DNA from 3 places in the Allobosea sp. GW821-FHT03A12 genome. Region 1 is predicted to be linked to each of the others. Evidence: predicted binding sites of a transcription regulator. Region 1 holds the regulator's gene; each other region holds the start of a gene.
What was found. Region 1 encodes PhoB, which activates phosphate uptake and scavenging genes when phosphate is short. Its sites were predicted from a motif close to TGTCATNNANCTGTCAT; they were not measured.

Region 1 (5,835 bases):
TCGGGCGTCGCGATGGCGAGCTCGAAATCGAGCCGGCCGGCGGCATGGACCCAGGAGGTCAGGACATTGTTGGTGTCGCCGGTCCAGGCGATGCGCTTGCCCTTGATCGAGCCCTTGCGCTCCTCGAAGGTCATGACATCGGCCATGACCTGGCAGGGGTGCTGGCGCTTGGTCAGGCCGTTGATCACCGGCACGGTGGCGTATTTCGCCATCTCGACCACGGAATCATGGTCGAGCATCCGGATCATGATCGCATCGACATAGCGCGACAGCACGCGGGCGGTGTCGGCGATGGTCTCGCGCTCGCCGAGCTCGATCTCCTGGCCCGTCACCATCATCGGCGAGCCGCCGAGCTCGCGGATGCCGACATCGAAGGAGACGCGGGTCCGCAGCGAGGGCTGCTCGAAGATCATGGCGATGACCTTGCCCTCGAGCAGGCGGTCGCCGGCTGCCGCCGGCGTGCGCCTGCGGGCCTTGATCTCCTCGCCGGCCTTGAGGATCGACCTCAGCTCGCCGGCGGAGAAATCCGAGAGATCGAGAAAATGACGCGTCGCAGACATCATGCTCACTCCGCCGCCGGCCGGGCGAGCTCCGCCTCGACCGCACCTGCCGCCTTGTCGAGCCGCGCCACCGCCTCGGCCACATCGCTCTCGCCGATGATCAAGGGCGGCAGCAGGCGCACGACATTGTCGCCAGCCGCGACCACGAGCAGGCCGGCGGCCCGGGCCTGGGCGACGAAATCGGTATTCAGGGTCTTGAGCTTGAGGCCGAGCATCAGCCCCTCGCCGCGGATCTCCTCGATCACCTGCGGATGCTGGTCCTTGAGCTGGGCCAGCGACTGGCGCAGGCGCAGCGCCGTCTTCTGGACATGGTCGAGGAAGCCAGGCGCCAGGATGACATCGAGCACGGCGTTGCCGACCGCCATGGCGAGCGGATTGCCGCCGAAGGTGGTGCCATGCGTGCCGAGCGTCATGCCGGAGGCGGCCTCCTCGGTGGCGAGGCAGGCGCCCATCGGGAAGCCGCCGCCGATGCCCTTGGCGATCGACATGATGTCGGGCGCGACGCCATAGTGCTCATAGGCGAAGAACTTGCCGGTACGGCCGACGCCGGTCTGGATCTCGTCGAAGATCAGCATCAGGCCGTGCTCGTCGCAGAGCTCGCGCAGGCGCCTGAGGAAGCGCATCGGCACCGAGCGCAGGCCGCCCTCGCCCTGGATCGGCTCGATCATCAGCGCGGCGGTCTCAGGCCCGATCGCGGCCTTCAGCGCCGCCTCGTCGTCGAATGGCACCTGATCGAAGCCGTCGACCTTCGGGCCGAAGCCGTCGATGTATTTCTGCTGGCCGCCGGCGGCGATGGTCGCGAGCGTGCGGCCATGGAAGGCGCCCTCGAAGGTGACGATCCGGTAGCGCTCGGGATGGCCCTTCGCGGCGTGGTACTTGCGCGCCATCTTGATCGCGCACTCGTTCGCCTCGGCGCCCGAATTGGTGAAGAAGACGCGCTCGGCGAAGGTCGCCTCGCAGAGCCGGCGGGCGAGCTTCTCGCCGTCGGGCATCGTGTAGAGGTTCGAGGTGTGCCAGATGCGCTGAGCCTGCTGGGTCAGCGCCTCGACCAGATGCGGATGGGCGTGGCCGAGCGAATTGACGGCGATGCCGGCGCCGAAATCGAGATAGCGGGTGCCATCGGCGGTGATCGCCCAGGCGCCTTCGCCGCGCTCGAGCGCGATCGGGGCCCGGGCATAGGTCGGCAGGAGAACGGAAGAAGCGGAAGCGGTGCTCATCGAGCGAAATCCTTGCGGCGAGACAGGAGGGTAGCGCGGAATCTCGGGCCGGGAACGGCAGGGTGGGACGCAAGGCGGCATGATGCCGGCACGATGCGACCCGCCGGCGACATTATCGTCGCTGGCCGTTCCCGCCGTCTCGTCGCGCGTCAAGCCGCATCGAAGGAAAATCCCGATCGCTCAAAAACATAAGCGCCGCCCCTTGAGGGCGGCTGCGTCGTGAGACTATGCAAAACCGGCCCGGCCCTGTCAATTGCGGCTGACCTCGCGGCAGCGTTGCCGATTGGACTCACTGCCGGACCATCTGCGGCGATTGGCTGGGGAAAAGCCGAATTACGATTCGGCGACTCTTGTGGCCGAGTCAGGCCATCTTGTATGGTCTTCTTCGTCAGATACGACATCTCGTGCGGCGTCTCCTGTATCGTCAGTTCCGGGCGTAACGGCTTCCGTTTAGCGACGGGCGCTGCCGGTATCGGATTCCGCCATGATCTCTCCCTATGCCTCGCCGGCTTGCTGGCGGAGCATGACGAAGACAGGTGCAACCCCATGACCGAAGCCGGAGCCTGGACCGACGAACGCGTCGAACTGCTCAAGAAGCTCTGGAATGACGGCCTGAGCGCGAGCCAGATCGCCGCCGAGCTTGGCAATGTCACGCGCAACGCCGTCATCGGGAAGGTCCATCGCCTCGGCCTGTCCGGCCGGGCCAAGAGCCCGGGCTCTGCCGCGCCGCGTCCGCGCAAGCCGGCCGCCCGTCCGCCGAGCCATCCGGCCGGCCACCAGAGCAGTGGCAACGCAGGCCTGACCCGCGGCAACACCGCGCTCGCCCCGCAGTTCGCGCCACAGATCGAAGCCGAAGCCCAGGTCGAACGCGCTCCGGCGCCGGCCGAGGACGTGGTCGTGCCGTTCTCCGAGCGGGTCACGATCATGGACCTGCGCGAATATATGTGCCGCTGGCCAATGGGCGACCCGACCACGCCGGAGTTCCGCTTCTGCGGCGGCCGCAGCGCCACCGGCCTGCCCTATTGCGCCTATCACGCCCGCATCGCCTACCAGCCGGCAGCCGACCGCCGCCGCGACCGCAAGGCCATTCGCGCCTGAGTGGGCGGCATGTTTGGACGCTGAAAAGCCGGCCCTCGTGGCCGGCTTTTTCATGGCTGGAATGAGTGGGAGCGCCCATGACGACCCTGGCGATCTATGCCGCCGCGGCGCTGGCGGAAATCGCCGGCTGCTTCGCCTTCTGGGCCTGGCTGAAGCTCGACAAGCCGGTCTGGTGGCTGCTGCCGGGACTCGTCTTTCTCGCGGTCTTCGCCTGGCTGCTGACCCTGGTCGACAGCCCCGCCGCCGGGCGCGCCTTCGCCGCCTATGGCGGCATCTACATCATGGCGTCGCTGGCCTGGATGGCGCTGGTCGAGAAGGTCGCGCCGGATCGCTATGATCTCGCGGGAGCCGTTCTCTGCCTCGCCGGCGCGGCGGTGATCATCGCCGCGCCGCGCTGATCGAAGCGCTCAGCCGCGCGCAAACGTCTCATCGAAGGCGTAGCCGGCGCCGCGCACGGTGCGCAGCGGGTCCTTGGCGTTGGCGGGCGTGATCGCCTTGCGCAGACGCCCGACATGGACGTCGACGGTGCGCTCGTCGATATAGACGTCGCGGCCCCAGACGGCATCGAGCAACTGCGCCCGCGAATAGACCCGGCCCGGCGCCTGCATCAGGAATTCGAGCAGACGGAACTCGGTCGGGCCGAGATGCAGTTCGGCGCCGGCACGGCGGACGCGCCGCGTCGTACGGTCGAGCTCGAGATCGCCGGCGGCGAGCAGGCCGGCGACATGGCCGGGCTTGGCGCGACGCAGCAGGGCCTGGATGCGGGCGATCAGCTCGGGCAGCGAGAACGGCTTGACGACATAGTCGTCGGCGCCGGTGGCGAGGCCGCGCACGCGCTCGGTCTCCTCGCCGCGGGCAGTCAGCATGATGATCGGCACGCGCTCGGTGTCGCGGCGGGTGCGCAGACGCCGGCAGAGCTCGATGCCGGAGAGGCCCGGCAGCATCCAGTCGAGCAGGACGAGATCGGGCGTATGGTCGCGCAGATGCAGTTCGGCGTCGTCGCCACGCGCCACGCTGTCGACCTCAAAGCCCTCGGCCTCGAGATTGTAGCGCAGCAGCAGGGTGAGCGGCTCCTCGTCCTCGACGATCAGGATGCGTGCAGGCATTACGTCTCGCTTTCGCTCGGAGCCTGTTCCGCAAAAGTGGAAACCACTTTTGCGATCAGAACATGCTCCAACTTTTCAACTGCGCGAATTCTGATCGTTCAGCCGATTCCGGCTGAACGGAAAGCGCGCCGCCCGCCGGTTCAGCCATTGGCCGCCGGCAGGTCGACGAGGATGTTGGTGGTGTCGAGCTTCGGCCGGGTCTCGTCGATGGACTGGCCGGTGACGAGGTAGTGGATGGTCTCGGCGATGTTGGTGGTATGGTCGCCGATGCGCTCGACGTTCTTCGCGCAGAACAGGAGATGCGTGCAGAAGGTGATGTTGCGCGGATCCTCCATCATATAGGTCAGGAGCTCGCGGAACAGCGAGGTGTAGAGCGCGTCGATCTCGTCGTCGCGGCGCCAGACCTCCATCGCCTTCTGCTCGTTGCTGGCGGCATAGGCGTCGAGCACGTCCTTGAGTTGGGCCTGGACCAGGCGGCTCATATGCTCCAGCCCGACCACGGCGCGATGCGGCGGCGAGAACTGGCCGGAGATCGCGACGGCGCGCTTGGCGATGTTCTTGGCGAGGTCGCCGACGCGCTCGATGTCGGCGGCGATGCGGATCGCCGAGATCAGCTCGCGCAGGTCGTTGGCCAGCGGCTGGCGGCGGGCGATGGTCAGCACCGCCTTCTCCTCGACCTCGCGCTGGAGATTGTCGAGGCGCTGGTCGGCGCTGATGATCTTCTGGGCGAGCGCGGTGTCGCGGCGCACCAGCGCCACGGTGGAGTCGCCGAGCATGCGCTCGGACATGCCGCCCATCTCGGCGAGGCTGCGGCGCAGGCCCTCGAGATCGGCATCGTAGGAGCGGACGATATGTTGATCCGACATCGGGCGTATCCTTCGGTGCTGGCTGGCGCTGAGGACGTCAGCCGAAACGGCCGGTGACGTAGTCCTGCGTCTGCTTCTTGTGCGGGTTCATGAAGATGGTGTTGGTCGCGTCGAACTCGATCACCTCGCCGAGATACATGAAGGCGGTGTACTGCGAGATGCGCGCCGCCTGCTGCATGTTGTGGGTGACGATGACGATGGTGAAGTCGCTCTTCAGCTGCTCCAGCAGGTCCTCGATCTTGCCGGTCGAGATCGGGTCGAGCGCCGAGGTCGGCTCGTCAAACAGGATGACCTCGGGCTTCTGGGCGATGGTGCGGGCAATGCAGAGGCGCTGCTGCTGGCCGCCGGAGAGGCCCATGCCGGAGCTCTTCAGCTTGTCCTTGACCTCGTCCCAGAGGGCGGCGCGGCGCAGCGCGCCTTCGACACGGTCGTCGAGCTCCGACTTCGGCGGCTTCTCGTAGAGGCGGATGCCGAAGGCGACATTGTCGTAGATCGACATCGGGAAGGGCGTCGGCTTCTGGAAGACCATGCCGATGCGCGAACGCAATTCGTTCACGTCGACGTTGTTGGAGATGATGTTGCGGCCGTCGAGCAGGATCTCGCCGGTGGCCTTCTGCTCGGGATAGAGCGAGTAGATCCGGTTGAAGATACGCAGCAGGGTCGACTTGCCGCAGCCGGACGGGCCGATCAGCGCGGTGACGTGCCGGTCGCGGAAGTCGAGGTTGATGTTCTTCAGCGCCTTGTGCTCGCCGTAGTAGAAATCGAGGTTCTTGACGGCGATGCGGACGGGAGCCTCGGCATCCAGCGTCTGCGGGCTCAGTTCCAGGGTCGAGAGCATCTGCATGGTCCTTCCGATCGGACGCTGATCACTTGCCGCCGCGCACGATGCGCCGGGCGATGATGGAAAGCACGAGGATTGAGACGGTGATGATCAGCGAGCCCGCCCAGGCCAGCTGCTGCCAGTTCTCGTAAGGGGCTGAGGCGAACT
Region 2 (5,835 bases), on a different contig from region 1:
CGCGCGCCGAGCGGATTCTCCATGCCGCCTTCCATGTAGCGCGGCAAATCGGGCCGGCGCTTCAGCATCGCCGCGGGCGGGCGCCAGTCCGGCCATTCGCGCTTGCGCGAGACGATCTTGGTGCCGGACCAGCTGAAGCCCTGCCGGCCGACGCCGACGCCATAACGGATCGCCTGCCCCTGCCCGAGCACGTAATACAGCCGCCTCTGGCTGGTCGAGACCACGACCGTGCCGGGCGCCTGCTTGCCGCTCCAGGGCACGACCTGGCGCGGCACCGGCTGTTCGCTGAAGATGTTGAGGAAATCCGCAACCCCGCGGCTGAGCGCGTTGGAATAGGCGTAGGCGGGTGCGCAGAAAGCGAGACTGGTGACGACAAGTACAATGGCGCGCAGCATGATCATCCCTGCAACGCCCCCCGCCGGGATTTAACCGGAAGAGGCAAAGCAGGGTCAACCCCGGATCACCCCCGCAGGCCGGCGGTGATCGAGCGGCGATAGGACAGCGCCGCCGGGATCAGCGCCGCGAGCGAGCCGAGCAGCAGGATCAGCCCGACCTGGGCGAACTCCGCCGACCCCAGCGCGAAGGAGAGCCGCAGGCCCGTCTGCGCCTCGAACAGGCCGGAGACCGCAAGCGTCGCGGCGGCGCCGAGGCCAAGGCCGGCGAGGCAGCCGGCCGCGACCAGCCCGGCCATGCCGAGCCAGACCACCAGCAGCACGTAAGCCGGCGGTGCGCCGAGGGCACGCAGCACAGCATAGCGCCGCCGGCGGAGGCCGGTCACCGCGACGAGCAGCAGGAAGATTGCCGCCAGGATAAGCACGGCGTTGAGCACGGATGCGACGCTCAGCACCTGCCCGACATCGCCGAGCGTGCGATAGAGCCCGACCAGCACCTCGGCCGGGAAGAACGCCATGGTACCGCCCTGGCGATAGCGCGCCCTGAGCGCATAGGCGTCGGCGACCGCCTTCGGCTTCACCACCAGTGCTGGCACGCCCGGAATGCGCTGGCCGTCGAAGGGCGGGCCGAGCGCCGCATCCTCGCCGGCATGGCCGTTGCCGAGCCCGTGCACCTCCCAGACGCTCTCGACCGGCACCAGGATCGCCCGGTCGAAGGGCGAGCCCAGCCGCGGCAGGCGGCCGACCGCGACATAGGCGTGGCCTTCATGGCGATGGCTCGCTTCCTCGGCATCCGCGACGCCGCGCCTCGGCCAATGCCCGGCGATGGCATGCGAGGGCTCGATCTTGTCACCCAGCCTGTAGGTGACATCGGCGCCGAGGACGGCCTCGCCCTCGCGCGCGAACAGGCGGCCCTCGCTTGGCTGCACGCGGCCCCAGCGGCCAGCGAAAACGAGCGTGGTGCCGATCACCGGGTGGCCACGGGCGATGTCGCCGAAGGCGAGCGGAGCAACCGCGGCGACGCGCGGATCGCGGGCGAGTTCGTTGAGCAGGCGCCCATCGACCAGCGGCAACGCCTCGGGCTGAAGGTAGATCGCCGACATCACGAGCTGCGTCTGGCTGCCGGGCGCGCCGATCAGCAGGTCGAAATCATCGGCGGCGCGGGCCGAGGCCTGGCGCAGTGCCCGCTCCTGCGCGCCGATGGACACGCCGATCGCCACCGCCAGCGCAACCAGCGTCACGATCGCCGCCGCCGTCCAGCGCAGCGCCCTAAGGTCGGCGATGACCATGGGCAAAGGATTCACGCCGCGGCCTTCAGAATCAGCGGCCCGTCGCCAATCACCGCGACCTGCTGCATCCGCGCCAGCAGCACAGGATCATGCGAGGCGCAGAGCAGCGTCGCGCCGATCTCGTGTGCGACCTCGACCAGCAGTGACCCGACCTCGGCCGCATGTGCGGGATCGAGGCTCGCGGTCGGCTCGTCGGCGAGAATCAGCGCCGGAGCGTTGAACAGCGCCCGCGCGATCGCGACGCGCTGCTGCTCGCCGCGCGAGAGCACGGCGGCGCGCCGACGCAGATCGGTCAGCCCCATGCGCTCGGCGAGTGTGGTGGCGCGCGCGACCTGGTCGCTCGTCTGCCGCCAATCCGAGAAACTCGCCGGCAAGGTGATGTTGGCGAGCACGTCGAGCTCGGGCACGAGATGGAAGTCCTGGAAGACGAAGCCGACCGTCTCGCGCCGCCAGCGGTCGCGCGCCGCCCCCGGCAGCGCTGAGACCACGACGTCACCCCAGCTGATGCTTCCAGCATCGGGCAGGAAGAACCCGGCGGCGAGATGCAGCAACGAAGTCTTGCCCGAGCCGGAGGGGCCGCGCAGGCCGATCAGCACGCCCGGCGGCACCATGAAATCGGGAATGTCGAGCACCCGGAAGGGCCGCCCGTCGCCATCGCGATGATCGACCTGGATGCCGGAAAAATGCAGCGGCTGCGCCACGCCCGCCGACCGCTTAGACACTGTGGAAGCCGGCATCGACGAGCCTGATCTGGCTGACGAAGCCGGTCTCGGCATCGGTCGAGGAGCCGATCTCGAGCCGGCCGCTGACCGCGACCTTCTGGCCGGCGCTGACCATCGGCGTCGCGGCGCGCATGAACACGACGACGATGTCGACCGGCCAGTCGGCATCCGACTGGCAGAACGGGCAGATGGCGAGCGGCTCTCGCGTCAGCACGAAGAAATGGCTTTCCGGCTTCAACGGCGGCGCCATGTAGCCGACCATCCTGACCGGCTTGCCGCGCAGCGAGGTCGCCCGGTCGGAGAACTGGAAGCCGAGCACGCCAAAGGACTTGTAGAGCCCGTCGAAGGTCAGCGTATCCGCTTCGGCGGCAAGCGTGGGCAGCGAGACGGGCAGCGCCGCGAGCCCCATGAGGAGCCCGCGGCGGGACAGCGTCGGGAGCAGGTGCGGCCGATGCGAGATCATGCGTCCTGCCCCAACTCTAGTTCACTTGCCGCCGAGGGCCAGCGCCTCCGCCATGACGCGGAAGACGAAGACGTTCGGCTTGTGGCCGCGGAAGCGCTCGGCGCCCGGGCCCATGGCGGTGAGCAGCACGTCGTCGGCCGCATGGACACCGGAATTGGCGTCGAAAGGCAGGTTGCCCTGCTTGCGGGTGGCGAGCGGCCCGGTGCAGTCCTTCTCGTTGGCGACGTTGGTCTTGCCGTCCGGGCCCTTCACGGCCGGGACGCGCTCGCCGTCGAGATAGGGGCGGCCGGTGTCGCAGGTGTCCGGATAGCTGCCGAAGGCGACGGCGAGGCGGCGCGAGGTATCGAGCTTGGTCGGGTAGCCGTCGGCGTCGCGCGGACCGTAATTCGGCGGCAGCGACTCGTTGTAGGTGCCGAGCTTGTCGCGGAGCAGCTGGCCCGGGCGATCGTCGTCATAGGTGCCGATGATCGAGATCGGATGGGCGTGGTCCGGCACGACGATGATCAGCGTGTCGTTGCGGTCGCCGGCGAAGTCCTTGGCGACCTTGACGGCGTTGTCGAGCATGATCGTGTCGAACACCGCGCGCTCCCAGTCGAGCGAGTGGCTGTACTTGTCGATGCGGGCCGATTCCACCATCAGGAAGAAGCCGTCCTGGGCGCCCTTCAGCATCTCGATCGCCGCCTTGGTCTGCTCGACCACGTCGGGCTGATCCGGGAATTTCGAGATCGAGCCCTTCTTGGCGAGGCGCAGATCGAAGGCGCCGTCGATATTCGAGGTGTTGTAGAGGCCGAGCAGCTTCTTGGAACCGCCGGCGACCGCGGCGTTCATCTCGGTCTTGGTGGTGGCGAGCGCATAGCCCGCCTCCTTGAACTTGGCGATGAAGTCCTGGTCGTCGGTGCGCTTGGTGCCCGGGGTCGACTTCGGCAGGAAATTCGGCGAGCCGCCGCCCATGATCACGTCGGGCTGCACATCGAAGAACATCTTGACGATGTCGTTATAGTCGGAGCGGCGGCGGGTATGGGCGACCATCGAGGCTGGGGTCGCATCCTCGATCTCGGCATTGGTGACGACGCCGATCGCCATGCCCGTGCGCTTGCGCTTGATCACCTCGGAGATGGTCTCGACCTTGGGGTGGTCAAGCGTCAGCGCGTTCTTGGCGCAATAGATGCCGAGCGCGTTGACGCAGGACTTGTGGCCGGTGGTGTAGGCGCTGGCGGAGTTCGCGCTGTCGGTGACGATCGAGTCGGTGCCCGAGGTCGAGATCAGCGCCATGTTCGGCATGTCGTCGATGGCGAGCTCGCCGCCATAGAGGCCTTCCTGCCAGCCCTTCGACAGGATGCGCGCCGCGGTGCGGTGCGCGACCGACATGCCGTCGCCGACGAAGAGGATGACGTTCTTGGCCTTGCGCTCGGGCGTGGCGTAGACGGTCCAGTTGACGGTGGCCTTGTCGCTGCCCTGCGTCGCCTCGATGACGTACTGGCCGGCCGGCAGCTGCGCGCCGCGCAGCCAGAGCGCCGAATGCTTCTGGCCTTCTTCATTCTGGACGAACTGGGCCTCGCGGCCGAAAGCCTCGTTCACCGGCTTGCCGTTGATCGTGACCTTGACGTCGGCCGAGGCCGGAGCGTTGGGGAACTCGACCTTGAAGTCGAAGCGCGAGCCCTCGAGGATCTCGGCGCGGTTGAGCGGATAAATGGTCTGCGCCGTCGCCGGCGCCACGCTGGCGAGCATCGCCGCCGCCATCAGCCAAGTTCGCTTCTGCATGATACCTCTCCGCCCCAGTGAATCCGGTGGCCGGTCCGTTAGGCGCGCGAGATGACACTATGATTACTACGATCTCGACAAAATTGTAATGTTATAACAAATTACTATTGTTGAGATCGATGGACTTGGGATTTCGAGTCTACTTCCCGCGTAGCGGACACCGAACAGTCGCGGTGCCTATGCTAAAGCGCCCTTCCGCAAAGGGAGACGGCAGATGAGCACCGCAAGCGATGCCCGCTTCTGGGACCGGTCCTCGAAGAGCTATGCCAGGTCGCGGATTTCCGATCAGGCCGGGTATGAGCGCACGCTGAAGCGGACGAGCGCCCTGCTGAAGCCCGACGACAGCGCGCTCGAACTTGGCTGCGGCACCGGGACCACGGCGCTACGGCTTGCCGCTGCGGTCGAGAGCTATCTGGCGGCGGATCTCTCCGCCGGCATGATCGCCATCGCGCAGGAGAAGCTTGCCGCAAGCTCGATCGCGGGTCTCGCCTTCCGCGCCGCGACTGCCGAGGCGCTCGCGTCCGAAGCCGCTCGGTTCGATACGGTTCTCGGCTTCAACTATCTGCATCTGGTCCGCGACCTCCCCGGCACGCTGCGCAGCATCCATGCCTTGCTCGTGCCGGGCGGCCTGTTCATCTCAAAGACGCCTTGCCTTGGCGACATGAACCCGCTGATCAAGCTCGCTTTGCCCCTCATGCAGAGGGTCGGAAAGGCGCCCTATGCCGGCGTCTTCAGCGCGCGGGAGCTGAGCGGTCTCATCGCCGCGGCGGGCTTCGAGGTCGTCGGCACGGAACGCCATGCGAGCAAGGGCAAGGACAGTCGCCCCTTCATCGTCGCTCGCAAGACATAGCGTGAGAAGGCGGGACCGGACGGAGCTATTCGCGCCTGCTCGCGTTTGAATCAGCGAGCGTCGGGCGAGCCAGGCTTATCCTGACAACTCCTGACAAAACTCTTGCTTATCAGCCTCGTCATTGCACGAGGAAACGCCGAAAGGGACACCGCCATGCTGACCTTTTATCACTCGCCGCAGTCGCGCTCCTTCTCGATCCTCTGGCTGCTCGAGGAGCTCGGCCAGCCCTATGAGATGGAAATTGTCGACATCCGCGCCGAGGGCGGCCCGCCGGAGAGCTACCGCGCCATCCAGCCGCACAAGAAGGTCCCGGCGATCGTCCATGACGGCACCACCGTCACCGAACGCGCCGCGATCT
Region 3 (5,835 bases), on a different contig from region 1:
ACCTTGTCCTGCCGCAGGCAGCGGTCGAACTGCCGGGCGAAATTGGCGAAATCGAGCTCGGCGAGCTCTGGGCGACGGGCGCTCATGCCTCGCCATCCAATCGTTGGCATGGATGCATCGAGCCCTCCACCACAGCGTCATCAGAGCGACCATAGGCCAACGCCGCCTGAAGGTCAGGCGGCGAGCGGCCGGTCTCTCAGCAGCTTGGGAGGATTTGGGGGCTTTTCGCCCGCTCAGAGCACCATGGGCAGCACGAAGAAGCCGCCGATCACGACCACCGCCAGCGCCAATGCCGTCATCGGCAGGTGTTTCTCGATGAAGATGCGGATGTCGTCGCCGTAATAACGCAGCGCCACCGCGATCATCGCGAAGAAGGTGACGCGCGAGATCACCATGCCGAGCGTGAACTTCCAGATGTCGAAATGCAGGAAGCCGGACATGATCGTGACGATCTTGAACGGGATCGGGGTCAGGCCCTTGGTCAGCAGCACCCAGAACCAGTAGTCCTGCGAGCTATGGATCAGGTGGGCTGCCTTCTCCTGCAGGCCGTAGATGCCGATCAGCCAGGCGCCGACCGACTCATAGAGCAGCGCGCCGATCGCGTAGCCGAGATAGCCGCCGGTGACGGCGCCGAGCGAGCAGACGCCCGCATAGACCCAGGCTCGGTCGGGCCGCGCGATGCACATCGGGATCAGCAGCGGGAGCGGCGGCAGCGGGCTCACCGAACTCTCGACGAAGGTGATGGCGAAAAGCAGCCAGGGCGCGGCAGGGTGGGACGCGTAGGAAACGCACCAGTCGTAAGCACGCTTGAGCATGAAAGGGAAACCGTTCCTCGGTTCTCGCGCCGGTTGCAGGGCTGCCCTGCGTCCTATGCATTAATTCAATTGTCGCGATCAGGCCACTAATCTCTTGGGCTAGAGTCAACATCGCGACCGGTTCGTGGCAGCGCAATGGCGGCGCGATTGCTGCGGCCCGCGCGGCCTCCTTAGGCCGGCTTCATGCCCGGCTGCCCGGCCTCGACGACGAAGCTCGCCCGCGTCGAGACGGCGGCGCCGGCGACGGTGACCTTGTCGAGGACGCGGTAATCCGCCTGCCAGCGGTCCTTCGACAGGCTGTGGCGCATATAGCCGCGCTGGTTGTTGAAGAAGCCGATATGCGGGTTCTTCTTCAGCCCCGCCTGCCCTGCCTTCGTCATGTCGGCGCCGTCGCCGCCCGAGGTGATCGAGGTCGACACGAACTCGACGCCGAGCGTCTTCGATTTCGGGTCGTCGAAATCGGCCTTGAGCTCGCCGGCCCAGTTCTGGTGGATGTCGCCGGTCAGCACCACGGCATTGCCGATGCGGGCGCTCTCCAGCGTGTCGAACAGCCGCTTGCGCGCCGCGACGGCGCCGTCCCACTTGTCCATGCTGAAGCCGGTCTTCTCGGGGTTCGGATCGCGGTCGTGGCGCATCAGCATGACCTGCTGCGCCAGCACGTTCCAGCGCGCCTTCGAGGCGCGCAGGCCTTCACCGAGCCAGGCCTCCTGCTTCTCGCCGAGCATGGTGTTCTCAGGCTTCAGCGCGTCGGCGCAGGCCGCATGCGAGCCGTCGCCGCAAGGCTGGTCGCTGCGGAACTGGCGGGTGTCGAGCACGTCGATCTGGGCGAGGTCGCCAAACTGGAAACGGCGATAGGCCTGGATCCACGGCCCGTTCGGCAGCGAAGTCCGGCGCAATGGCATGTGCTCGTACCAGGCCTGGAAGCCGGCGGCGCGGCGCAGCGCGAAGATCTCCGGCGGAATGTTCTCCTCCGAGATCATGCCGGCGAAATTGTTGTCGACCTCATGGTCGTCGAAGGAGACGATCCACGGCGCCGAGGCATGGGCGAGCTGGAGGTCGGGATCCATCTTGTAGATGGCGTAGCGCTGGCGGTAGTCGGCGAGCGCATAGATCTCGTCGGGCTCGCCCGGCATCACCCGTGCCACCGGCAGCGGCCGCTCGTTCGGCCTGACCATCCGGTACTCGTAGATGTAGTCGCCATAGTGGAAGACGAAGTCGAAGCGCTCGTCGGCGACATGGCGGAAGGCGGTGAAGAAGCCGTCCTCATAGCGCTGGCAGCCGAGCACGCCGAGATTGACGCGCTCGACGCTCGCCCCCGCAGCTGGCAGCGTCCGGGCCCGGCCGATCATGCTGCGCTCGCCGCCGCAGCTGAAGCGATAGAAATAGTCGCGGTTGGGTTCCAGCCCGGCGACCTCGACATGGACCGCGTGGCCGAGCTCGGGTCGCGCCAGCGCCGTGCCGCGCTGCACCACCCCGCGCATATTGGTCTCGGTCGCGATCTCGTAGGCGACCTCGACCGCCTTCATCGGCATGCCGCCATTGCGGGCAAGCGGCAGCGGCGCGAGCTTGGTCCAGATCACGAAGCCGTCGGCGGAAGGGTCGCCAGAGGCGATGCCGAGCCCGAACGGGTAGGCAGCGAAGACCGGATTGGCCCAGACGCGCTGGTCGATGACGCCGCCGCCGGTCAGCAAGAGGCCGGAGGCTGCAAGCCCGATCAGGAAACGCCGCCGCGACGGCGTGCCGGCCTCGGTCAGGAAATCATCGACGCTGAACTGGCCGAAGGCGTTGCGGCGGAACATGGCGGGGCTCCAGGCTCATTGCCTGGAACCATACCAAGTTTCGCCTGACGCGCACGTGACAGGAACGGCGGCAGCATCGGACCGAAAAGTGGAATCCACTTTTCGGACAAATCCGATGCTATGACAAATCGATAGATCACCGTTATCGCGTCCTATCGGACGCGCGGCGATCTATTGGAGCCGCTCCAATGCTTCCGCGATCTTGAGCTTGCGGGCTTCGGCGGCCGCCTTGCGCTCGCGGTTCTCCTCGACGATCTCCTCCGGCGCCCGCGCCATGAAGTCGGGATTGCCGAGCTTCCTGTCGACCGCGGCGATGTCCTGGTCGAGCTTGCCGAGTTCCTTGGTGAGACGCGCCCGCTCGGCGTCGAGATCGATGATCCCCGCCAGCGGCAGCGCCGCGACCTCCCCGCGCACGATGATCTGCGCCGACTGGCCGGGCGCCTCATCGGCGAACTCGATCGCAGAAAGCCGCGCCAGCCGCTCGATCATCGGCGCCCAGGCCTCGACCGCAGCCCTGGTCGCGGCGCTCGCCTTGACCAGCACCAGCGGCACCTGCGTCCCGCCCGGCACATTGGCCTCCGAGCGGATCGAGCGGATGTCGGAGATGAGATCGACGACGAAGCCGATCTCGGCTTCCGCCGCCTCGTCGACCAGCGCGTTGAGCTCCGGCCAGCGCGTCAGGCAGACGAGGCCCGCCTCCCCGGCCGGAACGGTGCGCGGCGCGCCGGCATTGGCCTTCTGCGCCCAGAGCTCCTCGGTCAGGAACGGCATGAACGGGTGCAGCAGCTGGCAGATCAGGTCGATGACATGCGCCACCGTCGCCTGTGTCTCCGCCCGCGCCGCAGTGCCGGCCGCGTCGAGATCCTCGGCCTGCAGCACCGGCTTCGACAATTCGAGATACCAGTCGCAGAACTGGCCCCAGACGAAGCGATAGGCCGCATCCGCCGCCTCGTTGAACTTGAACTCGGCGATGCCGCCCGCGACCGCATTGGCGCTGCGGGCCGCCTCGGACAGGATCCAGCGGTTCAGCGGCAGCTTGGCCCCGGCAGGGTCGAAGCCTTCCGCTCGCAGGCAGCCATTGATCTCGGCGAAGCGGGCTGCGTTCCAGATCTTGGTCGCGAAGTTGCGGTAGCCCTCGACGCGCGAGGTCGCGAGCTTGATGTCGCGCCCCTGCGCCGCCATCGCCGCGAAGGTGAAGCGCAGCGCATCCGCGCCATAGGTATCGATGAGCACGAGCGGATCGATGACGTTGCCTTTTGACTTCGACATCTTCGCGCCCTTCTCGTCGCGAACCATCGCGTGGAGATAGACGTCGCGGAACGGCACCTCGTCCATGAAGTTGAGGCCCATCATCATCATCCGGGCGACCCAGAAGAAGATGATGTCGAAGCCGGTGACCAGCGTCGCGGTCGGATAGTAGCGCTTGAGCTCCGGCGTCTCCTCCGGCCAGCCGAGGGTCGAAAACGGCCACAGGGCGGACGAGAACCAGGTGTCGAGCACGTCCTCGTCGCGCTTGAGCTCGACCGGCCCGCCGTAATGGGCAAGCGCCAGCGCCTGCGCACCGGCCTCCGACTCGGCGACGAAGCATTCGCCGTCCGGCCCGTACCAGGCCGGGATCTGGTGGCCCCACCAGAGCTGGCGCGAGACGCACCAGGGCTCGATGTTCTCGAGCCAGTCATTGTAGGTCTTGGTCCAGCTTTCCGGCGTGATCCGGGTCTTGCCGTCCTTGACCGCCGCGAGCGCGCGCTGCGCCAGCGGCTGGACGTCGACATACCACTGGTCGGTCAGCCAGGGCTCGATCACCACGTCCGAGCGGTCGCCATGCGGCACGGTATGGGTGTTCGGCTCGACCTTGCGCAGCAGCCCACGCGCCGCCATCAGCCCGACCACGGCCTTGCGCGCGGCGAAGCGGTCGAGGCCATGCAGCGCCAGCGTCTCGGGCTCAGGTGCGGCGCCTTCCAGGAAGTCGGCATTGTCCTGAATCAGGATGCGAGCTTCTCCGTCCAGGATATTGACGACCCTGAGGGAATTGCGCTTGCCGACATCGAAATCGTTGAAGTCGTGCGCCGGGGTGATCTTGACCGCGCCGGTGCCCTTCTCCGGATCGGCATAGTCGTCGCCGAAGACCGGGATGACGCGCTTGACCAGCGGCAGGACGGCGTTCTTGCCGATCAGCCCCTTGAGCTTGTCGTTCTCGGGATGCACGGCGACGCCGGTATCGCCCAGCATCGTCTCCGGCCGGGTCGTAGCGACGGTGATGTAGGTCGACGCGTCCTCCGGATCGTAGGCGACGCCCTCGATCGGGTAGTCGAAGTAATAGAGATGACCGTTCGGGTCCTTGGCCAGCGCCTTCTCCAGCTTGTTGGCGTCAAACGCCTCCTCGCCGCCGCGCTGCCATTTGAACGAGCCGGTCTTCTCGAGCTGCAGCACCTCGATGTCGGAGATCGCGGTCTGGAACTTCGGGTCCCAGTTCACCAGCCGCTTGGCGCGATAGATCAGCCCCTGCTTGTGCAGGCCGACGAAGACCTTGAGGACGGCGGCCGAGAGGCCCTCGTCCATGGTAAAGCGCTCGCGTGACCAGTCGCAGGAGGCGCCGAGGCGCTTGAGCTGGTTGACGATCGTCCCGCCCGACTCGTCCTTCCACTTCCAGACCTCGGCCAGGAAGGCCTCGCGGCCCATCGTCCGCCGGTCGGTCTTGTTCTCGGCCGCGAGCTTGCGCTCGACCACCATCTGCGTCGCGATGCCGGCATGGTCCGTGCCCGGCTGCCAGAGCACGTCCTTGCCACGCAGGCGCTCGAAGCGGCAGAGCACGTCCTGCAGCGTGTTGTTGAGCGCATGGCCCATATGCAGCGAGCCGGTGACGTTCGGCGGCGGGATCACGATGCAATAGGGCTCGGCCCCGGGGGCCGCCCCGCGGCCCGCCTTGAAGGCGTCCGCTTCCTCCCAGGCCTTGTTGATGCGTGCCTCGACGGAGGCCGGCTCGAATGTCTTGTCCATCATCGCTCTGCTCGAACGCCAAACGGCCGGGGAACCTGCCCCGGCCGCGAAAACGAAGCCAAAAGGTCTGCGGTCTTAAGAGCGCACGGACGGGCGTCCCGTCAACGATTTCGATGCATGGCGGCCCTGTCGACGTTCAGGCGGCGCTCGATTGCAGGAACCACAGGGCCTTGTCGAGACTTTGCGAGTAGGCGGTCAGCAGGTCGGCAGTGCCGGCGTCCCCC

Region 2: a site for PhoB is predicted at 4,679-4,695, ahead of AC3WLC_RS06685 (alkaline phosphatase). Genes of this name have one in related genera too.
Region 3: a site for PhoB is predicted at 2,659-2,675, ahead of AC3WLC_RS28015 (alkaline phosphatase D family protein). Genes of this name have one in related genera too.

The regions. Positions count from the first base shown of each region.
Region 1 is NZ_JBYSVZ010000006.1:424,352-430,186, forward strand. Features, by position in the region: gene argF (ornithine carbamoyltransferase) at 1-563, opposite strand, end outside; gene AC3WLC_RS24410 (aspartate aminotransferase family protein) at 566-1,777, opposite strand; gene AC3WLC_RS24415 (GcrA family cell cycle regulator) at 2,324-2,875, shown strand; gene AC3WLC_RS24420 (YnfA family protein) at 2,953-3,273, shown strand; gene phoB (phosphate regulon transcriptional regulator PhoB) at 3,283-3,981, opposite strand; gene phoU (phosphate signaling complex protein PhoU) at 4,122-4,847, opposite strand; gene pstB (phosphate ABC transporter ATP-binding protein PstB) at 4,885-5,685, opposite strand; gene pstA (phosphate ABC transporter permease PstA) at 5,714-5,835, opposite strand, start outside.
Region 2 is NZ_JBYSVZ010000002.1:19,519-25,353, reverse strand. Features, by position in the region: gene AC3WLC_RS06705 (L,D-transpeptidase) at 1-395, opposite strand, end outside; gene AC3WLC_RS06700 (FtsX-like permease family protein) at 461-1,696, opposite strand; gene AC3WLC_RS06695 (ABC transporter ATP-binding protein) at 1,693-2,403, opposite strand; gene AC3WLC_RS06690 (hypothetical protein) at 2,396-2,866, opposite strand; gene AC3WLC_RS06685 (alkaline phosphatase) at 2,888-4,627, opposite strand; gene AC3WLC_RS06680 (class I SAM-dependent methyltransferase) at 4,842-5,477, shown strand; gene AC3WLC_RS06675 (glutathione S-transferase family protein) at 5,631-5,835, shown strand, end outside.
Region 3 is NZ_JBYSVZ010000008.1:14,659-20,493, forward strand. Features, by position in the region: gene AC3WLC_RS28005 (hypothetical protein) at 1-86, opposite strand, end outside; gene AC3WLC_RS28010 (YqaA family protein) at 234-815, opposite strand; gene AC3WLC_RS28015 (alkaline phosphatase D family protein) at 986-2,614, opposite strand; gene AC3WLC_RS28020 (valine--tRNA ligase) at 2,786-5,614, opposite strand; gene dps (DNA starvation/stationary phase protection protein Dps) at 5,748-5,835, opposite strand, start outside.